3 regions of the Kitasatospora sp. NPDC096077 genome follow, and region 3 is predicted to be linked to each of the others. Evidence: riboswitches for the same ligand, from Rfam matches in the RefSeq annotation. Region 3 holds a riboswitch; each other region holds the start of a gene.
What was found. A riboswitch is a leader RNA that binds a small molecule or an ion and turns the genes downstream of it on or off. The one in region 3 is predicted to bind cyclic di-AMP.

Region 1 (3,227 bases), on a different contig from region 3:
GCTCGGTCGCGTCGTAGCCGACCAGCTCCGGGCCGATCTGCTCGATGACGGCCAGGACGGCCTTCTCCACGCCCTTGCCGAAGTAGCGGTTCTTGTCACCGTCGCGCAGCTCCAGCGCCTCGAAGGCGCCGGTCGAGGCACCCGACGGCACAGCGGCACGACCCGTGCTGCCGTCGTCGAGGCCGACCTCGACCTCGACCGTGGGGTTGCCGCGGGAGTCGAGGATTTCGCGGGCTACGACGACATCGATGGACGGCACGAAGCATCTCCTTGCGGAAGCAGGGTCCGGCCCACGGTGGTGCGGTCGGCCGGATGATTGCGGAGTCGTTACGACCAGAGCCTAACCGCCCGGGCTCCCGGGGCCACCTCGACCTCGGCTCCGTCTCAGCGTGTGGCCCCGCTACCCACCGGTAGTTCACCTGCTCGTCCCAGCCGGTCCGGCCGGAGCGGGCGAATGCGGACGAAGGGGGCCGCGCCGGGCGCGACCCCCTCGGAATGCGTCCGGGGACGGCTCAGCCGAGGTGCAGGACCTGGCCGGGCATGATCAGGTTCGGGTTGCCGCCGACCGTGCCGCGGTTGCCGTCGTAGACCGCCTGCCAGCCGCCGGACACGCCCTGGGCGGCGGCGATGGTCGACAGCGTGTCGCCGGCGCGGACGGTGTAGTCGTGACCGCCCTGGGCGGCGGCCTGCGGGGCCTGCTGCGACTGGGCGGCGGCCTGCGGGGCGTACTGCTGGTAGACGCTCTGGTGGCTGGTCCAGTACCAGGAGCCGCCGTTCTGGTACCAGTACACCTTCGAGTCGGCGTCCCAGCCGGCCTTGCCCGGGAAGCCCTGCAGCTGCGGCTTGGCCAGCTGCGGGGCGGCCGGCTTGGCGTCGTCCTGCTGCGGGGCGGGCTTCGCGGCGGGCTTGGGGGCCTGGGTCTTGGGAGCCTGGGTCTTGGGGGCCTGCTGCTTCGGGGTGGACTGCTGCTGGGCGGACTGCGGCTTGGCGTCCGAGGAGGTGTCCACGGCCGCCGGGGCGCCGCCCTTGCTCAGCCCCGCCTTCTTGGAGCAGACCGGCCAGGCGCCCGGGCCCTGCGAGGCGAGCACCTTCTCGGCGACCGAGATCTGCTGCGCCCGGCTGGCCTGGTTGGCCTGCGCCGCGTACGCGGTGCCGCCGTACGCCTTCCAGGTGCTGGAGGTGAACTGCAGGCCGCCGTAGAAGCCGTTGCCGGTGTTGATGCCCCAGTCGCCGCCGCTCTCGCACTGGGCGACGGAGTCCCAGGCGGAGGCCGGGGCGGCGGACGCGCCGGTGGCGGTGAGGAGCGGCAGCGCGAGTCCGACGCCGGCCACACCCGCGACGGCGATGGCCTTCTCGGCCTGGGTGCGACGACGGTGACGGCCAGATCCAACGAGCAGCATGAAGGGTCCCTCTCCGCACGCCTGCGAGGTGAGCTGTCGGGTTCGGACCGGGAGGTGGCCCGGCCGCCGGGTGCGGGAACGGTCCCGCGTGGGCGGCTTCACCCCGAGCCGTGGGAGAACGGCAACAAACCTGGTTCCCCCGCCCCTGCCCAGGGTTCTGGTCGGTTTCCCGTGGCGCGGCGGGCAGGACTCGGCGTTCCGCGTTCGGGGTCCGCAGCTGCGAACTCCAGGGAGACTAGACAGATCCTCAGATCAATCACAAGCTCATATCGCCGACATCACACAAGAATTACGGCGCGTGTTCGATCGCCTACGGACGGCGGGGCTTTGTCCGGTTTGATGGGTGTTCATACCGTCGCCGAGGGGCCGTTCGCGACCCCGCGTCAGTGTGTCGGAGCCTCCGGACGGGCGTGCGGCGAACGCACTTCCGGACTGAATTCGACCGGAAGTTCACGCAATCCACGCATGATCAGGCCACCGCGCCAGCGCAGGTTCTCCGGGCTTTCGGCCAGGCGCAGATCGGGCAGCCGGGAAAGCAGCGTGGCCAGCGCGGACCGTCCTTCGAGCCGGGCCAGCGGGGCACCGATGCAGTAGTGGATGCCGTGCCCGAAACCCAGGTGGGGATTGTCGGTCCGGGCCAGGTCCAGGGTGTTCTCGTCGGAGAACCGGGCCGGGTCGCGGTCCGCCGCGGCCAGCACCACCAGCACCGGGTCGCCGACCGGGATGTCCACCCCGCCGATGGTCAGCGGCCGGGTCGCGAACCGCCAGGTCGCCAGCTCCACCGGCCCGTCGTAGCGCAGGAGTTCCTCGATCCCGGTCTCCAGCAGCGCGGTCTCGCCGCGGGCCACCGACTCCTGCAGCAGCGCCCGCTGCCCGGGGTTGCGCAGCAGCGCGTACGTCCCGTTGCCGATCAGGTTGACGGTGGTCTCGAACCCGGCGAACAGCAGGATGAAGGCCATCGCCGCGGCCTCGTTCTCGCTCAGGTGCTCGCCGTGGTCGCTCGCCCGGATCAGGCCGGAGATCAGGTCGTCGCCGAGGTCCGCCCGCTTGCGGTGGATCAGCTCCAACAGGTACGCCCGCATCTTCTTCACCGCCCGGCCCACGCCGCCGCGTTGGCCGCCGCCGTGTCGGATCATCATGCCCGCCCAGTCGCGGAAGTCGTCCTGGTCCTCGGCCGGCACGCCCAGCATGTCGCAGATCGCGTAGATGGGGAGCGGGAAGGCGAACTCGTGGATCAGGTCGGCCGATCCGCGCTGCGCGAAGCCGTCGATCAGCCGGTCGGTCAACTGCTGCACCCGCGGCTCGAACTCGGCCACCCGGCGCGGGGTGAACGCCTTCGACACCAGCCGGCGCAGCCGGGTGTGGTCCGGCGGGTCGATGTTCAGCAGGTGGGTCATCAGGTCGGCCTGCCGCTCGCCCGGGATGCCCACCCGGCCGGTGCGGTGCGCCTGCTCGCTGTGGTGCGCCGGGTTCTTCGACAGCCGGCCGTCCGCGAGCGCCTGCCGGGCGTCCGCGTACCTGGTCACCAGCCAGGCCTCCACCCCGCTCGGCAGCGTGGTGCGGTGCACCGGGGCGTGCTCGCGCAGCCAGGCGTAGGCGGGGTACGGGTCGGCGGCGAACTCCCAGGTGAAGAGCTGGGGGTCGGGCTGGGCGGCGGACTGGGCGGCATCGGGCTGAGCTGGCATGGGTCGACCGTAACCGCTGGACCGGCGGCGCCCGGCGACCGGCGGAACGTCACCGGTTCGCGAACCGTTCGTGAGCGGCGCGCGAGCAGTGTGCCAACCCTCCGTGGACGCCCCGTGGACGGTCCGTGGACAGCCCTTGGAC
Region 2 (3,227 bases), on a different contig from region 3:
AGGCCCGGATCCGGGCCCTGGAGGAGCAGGCGGGGGAGTCCGCGCTGGTACCGGTGATGCACCAGATCGCGGCCCGGCTCGGGCAGGTCCTGGCGCCCTGACCTCCGGGTCCACTGACGTGATGCCCCGTCAATTCATCTGCACAGCACGGGTGGAGACGCAAGAACCGGCAGCCGCCCGACCTCGGGGAGGTCGGGAGGCTGCCGGTTCCTGAGAGCGGCTGGTCCTGGGGGTCGGCTGGCCTCGACGGCCTACGCGACGGCCTAGCGGTAGACGCGCACGTAGTCGGCGGAGAAGCTGATCGGGGTGTTCCCCTGCGGCGCCGGGTGGTACTTTCCGGCGCTCACCGAGAGGTTGAGGATCAGGTACGCCGAGAAGTTGGCGCCCACGCCCTTGTTGTCCGAGTACACCTTGACGCCGTTGACGTACCAGTCCACCGAGTTGGCGCCGTAGTAGGTGCCGATGGTCACCCACTGGTCCGCGGCGACGGCCTTGGCGTCGGTGTAGTACTCCGGGTTGCTGGGGTTGACGTGGTTGGTCAGCTCCAGCAGGTTCGGGTTGTCCGGGTGGTACTCGAAGGAGTCGATCTCCCCGTTGCCGTTCTTCCAGGTCCACAGGGCGGGCCAGGCGCCGGCCACGGAGGGCATCTTGACCCGGGCCTCGGCGTAGTCGCCGGTCTTGACCTGGAAGCCCTCCGCGGAGCCCTCGGTGGTCAGGAAACCGGTGTTCCAGGACTGCTGGCCGTTCTCCAGGGCGGGCCCGCCCGGGGTGGCGGTGAAGGTGGCGACGCCGTTCGCGACGGTGACGTTGTTCTTGTTCAGCCAGTCGAGCTTGTTGTCGCCCGGGTTGTGGTTGCCGTACTTGTACGCGGTGCTCTTGTCACCGACCCAGCGCTGGCCCCAGGCGATCGGGCCGTTGAACTCGTCGGACCAGGTCAGCGACTTGCCGGCGATCGGGGAGGACGGCGCCGGGGTGCTCGGGGTCGCGGTGGCGCTCGGGGTCGGGGTCGGGGTGACGCTCGGGGAGGGCTGCGCGGTGGGGGCGGTGGTCGGGACCGGGGTCGGGGACGGCTTGGCGGTCGGGGTCGGCGCCGGGGTCGGGGTCGGCGTCGCGGTACCGGCGCGGGAGACCACCAGCTGCTGCGAGGGCAGGTTGTGCCAGGCGCCGCCGAGGTCCTGCCAGAAGCCGAACTGATTGTACGTCCCGGCGGGCAGGGTGCGCGCGCCGCTGGTGAAGCTGAACCCGCTCGGGCATATCTGCACGTTGCTCGCGTTGCCCGGGAAGTCCAGGTTGGTGCCGCGGGCGTCGCGGACGCCGACGCCGACGGTCTTCGCGGTGACGCAGGACGAGGAGTGCAGGGCCAGCGAAGCGGTGGTGGCCTGGCCGGCGACCATGGCGGCGGGGGCGAGCCGGTCCTGGGTGACGGTCGGGGCGGTGGCGGCCTGGGCGCCGGACGGCAGCGCGAACAGGCCGGCGCCGGTGATCGCGATCGCGCCGGTGGCGGCGAGGGCGGCGTTACGGCCGCGGTGGGAGGGACGGGCGTGGCGGGGCGCGCGACGGCGCCCGGCAGGCTGGTGCATGGCGGGTCCTCTGCGACGCCTGCGAGGTGAGCTGTCGGATTCGGGCTGCAGTTGCCCGGCCGCCTGTGGAGCGGCTTCACCCCTAGCCACGGCCCGCACGCTGGTGCGTACGGGCCGGGCGCTGACCTTGGTTCCCCCGCTCCCGTCCGCTGTGGTGCTCGAGTGCCCGCCGGCGGGTGGACGGGACTCGGCGTCCCGGCGGCGGGGTCCGCGACGGCGGACGACCGTTGCAGGCTAGGCAGTCCGTCCGTGAACGGACAACTGGATCCGGCCGGTTGTCGCACAGCTCACAGTGGTGTCGATCAACGACGCTGCGTGGTCGGCGAGTTGATCAATCCCCGGGCGGTGCCCGGAGGCTCACCCAAGGGCTCGACCGAAGTTCGACCGGGGACTCGGCGAAGGGATCAGCCAAGGGCTCGGCCAAGGGCACGGCCGGAGCTTCAGCCGAGCCAGGCGGCGACCTGGGCCTCGGCGTCCGGCGCCCAGGCCAGCTCCAGGTGGTTGAGCCCGGTGAGCAGCCGGGTGCCGCCGACCGTCGCGATGCCGGTGGTGTCCAGGGCGCTCGCGGTGAACACGATGCCGTCGCTAGGTCCGCGGTTCTCGTTCAGCACGCCCGGGATGTCGGCCGACCCGCCCGCGAGGAGGTAGGTGGGCACCGAGGCCGGGATCCCGGCCCGCTGGAGCGGCGCGATCAGCGAGCCGGCGTCGACGGCCGCCTGGATGCCCTGGCCGGAGGTGTAGAAGCCCTGGCCGCCGTAGTAGGTGGTCCACCAGTCCTGGGCGGTGGTGTCCACCCCGTAGGTCGCGTCCCAGCGGGCCAGCAGCTGGCGCTGGCCCGGGTAGCAGTCGCTGCCGCCGGTCGGCAGCACGCCGAGGCAGGGCTGCGCCGTGTACGTTCCGTAACAGGTCATGTACAGGTGCGGGGAGGGCGCGTTGGCGGTGCCCCCGCAGGCCGGCCAGGTGGCCAGGTCGAAGTCCCAGCCGTGTGCGTAGACGTAGTCGAGCCCGCCGTTCGGCCCGCCGAGGGTGATCAGGCGGCGCACGTCGCCCGCGTACGCCTGTCCCCGCGCCGGGCGCACCGAGGACACGTACGCCCGGGCCGCCACCTCGCCCTTGCTCCAGGCCACCACGTCGACCCGGGGGACGCCGAGCCGGGCCCGGATCAGGGCGAGCGCGTCGCCGACGGCCTGGGCCTGGAGCAGGTTGTCGCCCTGCTTGTGGGCGAAGCCGACGGCGAAGACCCGGCGGCCGGTGCTGGCCAGGTACTGGGCCAGGCCGGTGGAGGGGCAGGCGGACGCCCCACAGGTGCCGCTCTCCCCCGGGTTCGCCCAGGCCCGGTCGGCGTTGTCGTTGGCGCCGTGGACCAGCAGGACGGGCGTGCCGGTGCCGCCGGCGTCCCAGCCGGTGGCCGAGTAGAGCAGGAAGCGTGCCGAGGAGGGCTCGCCGGTGCCGAAGTAGGTGCGGCGGGCGCCGTCCTGGTCACCGCGGCCGTCGGCGGGGTACTGCTCGGGGCCGAAACCCGGGGTGGGGTCGAGGTAGCGCTCGACCTTCGCCCAGCCGTTGCCGGGGGCGGGGAAGGTCGCTTCGAGGGTGAGGGGGACGGCGGTCGCCGTGGCTGCGGTAGGGGCCGCGCCGGCGGTGGGGGCG
Region 3 (3,227 bases):
GACTCCATTGCCGGACAGGATCATCCAGGAGACGAACACGTAGAACAGGCCGATCCCGACCACTGACACCATGGTCGCCCGCGGCACCACCCGCTTCGGGTCGCGCGACTCCTCCCCGTACATCGCGGTCGACTCGAAGCCCACCCAGGAGCAGAACGCGAAGACCAGCCCCACCCCGGCCGCCGCCGTGCCCGAACTCCCCACTCCCTTCAGCCCGTTCAGCGGACTCACGGCCCCGAGCACGATCCCGTCCGGCCCGCCGCCGGCGGCCAGCACGGCCAGCGAGACCGCGCCCAGCACCGCGATCTCCAGCAGCAGCGCCACCCCGAGCACCTTCGCCGTCAGATGCAGGTCGAACCAGGCCGTCACCCCGATCACCGTCAGCCCGACCAGTGCGTACCAGCCCCAGTCGAGGTCCACGCCCGCCTGCGAACGGACCAGCCCGCGCAGCGAGTAGGCGAAGAAGCCGATGACCGAGGCCTCGAAGACGATGTACGCCAGCAGCGCGAGCAGCCCCGACGCCATCCCGGCCACCCGGCCCAGCCCGTGCGAGACGTACCCGTAGAACGCCCCGGCGGCCGTGATGTGCCGGGCCATCGCCACGTACCCGACCGAGAAGACCGTGAGCACCACGGTCGCCAGGACGTACGCGGCGGGCGCCCCGGCCCCGTTGCCCTGCCCGATGATGATCGGCAGGTTCCCGGTCATCGCGGTGATCGGGGCGGCGGTGGCGACCGCCATGAACACCACGCCCGGCAGACCGACCGAGTCCGCCTTCAGCCGGTCGACCCCGTCCGACCCGACCCGCGGCCCGACCGCGTCCCCGCTCCGGACGGTCATCCGGCCTCCTCGTCCACCCGGGCGCGCCCGCCCGTCGGACCGGCCGGGCGCTGACTGCGGACAGGATCGCGCGGCGGGGCACGGCCCACGGAACCACAGATCATCCGAAGAACCTGCGGAGTTGACGCCATGTTCGAGCCGTCGAACGCGGCCCGGGAGCGCCGGGGACGCCGGAGCCGACGAGGACTCCGGACACGACGGTAGCCGGCCCCGGCCGCACGAGAGTTCTCGTACGGCCGGGGCCGGCCGTGGGCGTGACCCGCGCCCAGGTCTTGTCCGGCCGATCTTGGCGGATCAGCGCGCGGCGTTGGGCGCCCGGCTGGGCGTGCGCCCGAGTCGGCCTCGTACTGGACGTACTTGGACGATTCGGGCGTGCGTCCAGGCGGGATGCCCGGCGTCGCGCGCCCGGCAAGATCGGCCGGACAAGACCAGATCCACCGGTGCGGCGATCACCCGGTCGAGCGGTCACCCGACATGACCATCCCGGGTGGTCGATTCGCCCCGCACCAGCGGTGGTTCAGGAATCCCGGCGGGAGCCGGTGGTTCAGAGCGCGACGCCGTGCGCGCGCAGGTAGCTGACCGGGTTGATGTCCGAGCCGTAGTCCGGACCGGTCCGGACCTCGAAGTGCAGGTGCGGGCCGGTCACATTGCCGGTCGCACCGGAGTAGCCGATCTGCTGACCGGTGGCGACGGACTGACCGACCTTCACGCCGATCGAAGAGAGGTGCGCGTACTGCGCGTACTTGCCGTCGGCGAGCTTGAGCTCGACCTCGTTGCCGTAGGCGCCGTCGTAGGCGGCCTTCACCACGACCCCGTTGGCGACGGCGCGCAGCGGGGTGCCGGTGGAGCAGACGAAGTCCTGGCCGGTGTGGTGGCCGGAGGCCCACATGGCGCCCGCCACCCCGTAGGCCTCGCCCAGCACCGGGGCGGCGAGCGGGGCGACGTAGCCGGAGGTGACGGCGGCCGGGACGACCGCGGCCGGAGCAGCGGCGGCCGGGGCGGCGGCGACAGCGGCCGGGGCGGCCACGACGACGGCGGCCGGGGTGCTGGTCGCCTGGGCGTTCATCGCGGTCACGAGCGGCAGGACGAACGAGACGCCGGTGACGGCGGCGGCGATGCCGATGCGGGCGGCACGGGGCAGGGCGATACGACGAGCCTGTGCAGGCATGGAATTTTCCTCTCCGACGCCTGCGAGGTGAGCTGTCGGGTTCGGGCTGGAGTTGCCCGGCCGCATGCGCGGCTTCACCCCGAGCCGGTCCTGGTGGTCCGCGCTGTGAAAGCGCGAACTCCGGTCCGGCGACTTACCTGTGGGTCCCCCGCTCCTGCCGTACAGAGTTCGTTGCGAGCCACCCGGCAGCGGCAGGACTCGGCGTTCCACCCGGCGGATCCGTCCGGGCTGGCCGGGCGGTCGCTGAACTAAAACTCATCCGTTCGGGTGAAGCAATGTCGATCTCTCGAAACGGCGGCCGATCCCGCCCCCGCGGTAACCCTCCGCATGATCCGCCGTACGGTCCGTGCACGATCCGTTCACCCGGAGCCACTGATCCACGACCCTGCGCCGACCGGCGCGGCACCGCGCGACCGGAGGACCACCCACCGTCACCGGCCGACACACCGCCCGGTGACCCTTGTCACGTACACCCCCGTGGGCACAGGATTCGACCCGTGGCCACCTCTCACGCCGGCACCCTGCGCCTGGGCAGCGCACAGGGTCGCTGGGTCCTCCTCGCAACGGTGCTCGGCTCCAGCATGGCGATGCTCGACGGCACCGTGGTGAACGTCGCCCTGCCCCGGATCGGCGCCGACCTCGGCGCCACCCTCGCCTCCCTGCAATGGACCCTGAACGCCTACCTGCTCACCCTGGCGGGCCTGATCCTGCTCGGCGGCGCCCTCGGCGACCGCTACGGGCGGCGCCGGGTCTTCCTAATCGGCGTGGTCTGGTTCGCCGCCGCCTCGGCGGCCTGCGCCGCCGCCCCGACCATCCACGTGCTGATCGCCGCCCGCGCCGTCCAGGGCATCGGCGGGGCGCTGCTCACCCCGGGCTCGCTCGCGATGCTCCAGGCCGTCTTCCACCCGGACGACCGCTCGGCCGCGGTCGGCCTGTGGTCCGGCCTCGGCGGGGTGTCGGCGGCCGTCGGCCCCTTCCTCGGCGGCTGGCTGGTGGACGGCCCCGGCTGGCGCTGGATCTTCCTGCTGAACCTGCCGCTGGCCGCCGCCGTGATCGCGGTGACCTCCCGTTACGTCCCGGAGAGCCGGGACGAGTCCGCCGCCGGCCGCTTCGACGTGCCCGGCGCCCTGCTCGCCGCCCTCGCCCTCGGCGCGATCACCTACGCGCTCACCGCCGCCGGGGAGGGCCTGTCCCCCGCCGTCTGGGTCACCGGCGTGGC

Region 1: linked by a shared signal. The riboswitch ahead of ABTZ03_RS23555 (transglycosylase family protein) and the one ahead of ABTZ03_RS11150 (M23 family metallopeptidase) in region 3 are both predicted to bind cyclic di-AMP.
Region 2: linked by a shared signal. The riboswitch ahead of ABTZ03_RS15435 (glycoside hydrolase family 16 protein) and the one ahead of ABTZ03_RS11150 (M23 family metallopeptidase) in region 3 are both predicted to bind cyclic di-AMP.

Annotation. Positions count from the first base shown of each region.
Region 1 is NZ_JBEOSV010000028.1:8,807-12,033, reverse strand. It holds gene eno (phosphopyruvate hydratase) at 1-259, opposite strand, end outside; gene ABTZ03_RS23555 (transglycosylase family protein) at 513-1,400, opposite strand; cyclic di-AMP (ydaO/yuaA leader) riboswitch at 1,405-1,573, opposite strand; gene ABTZ03_RS23550 (cytochrome P450 family protein) at 1,784-3,085, opposite strand.
Region 2 is NZ_JBEOSV010000013.1:156,352-159,578, reverse strand. It holds gene ABTZ03_RS15440 (IclR family transcriptional regulator) at 1-101, shown strand, start outside; gene ABTZ03_RS15435 (glycoside hydrolase family 16 protein) at 264-1,580, opposite strand; cyclic di-AMP (ydaO/yuaA leader) riboswitch at 1,589-1,696, opposite strand; gene ABTZ03_RS15430 (esterase/lipase family protein) at 2,021-3,227, opposite strand, start outside.
Region 3 is NZ_JBEOSV010000008.1:179,879-183,105, forward strand. It holds gene ABTZ03_RS11145 (APC family permease) at 1-840, opposite strand, end outside; gene ABTZ03_RS11150 (M23 family metallopeptidase) at 1,385-2,008, opposite strand; cyclic di-AMP (ydaO/yuaA leader) riboswitch at 2,011-2,185, opposite strand; gene ABTZ03_RS11155 (MFS transporter) at 2,284-3,227, shown strand, end outside.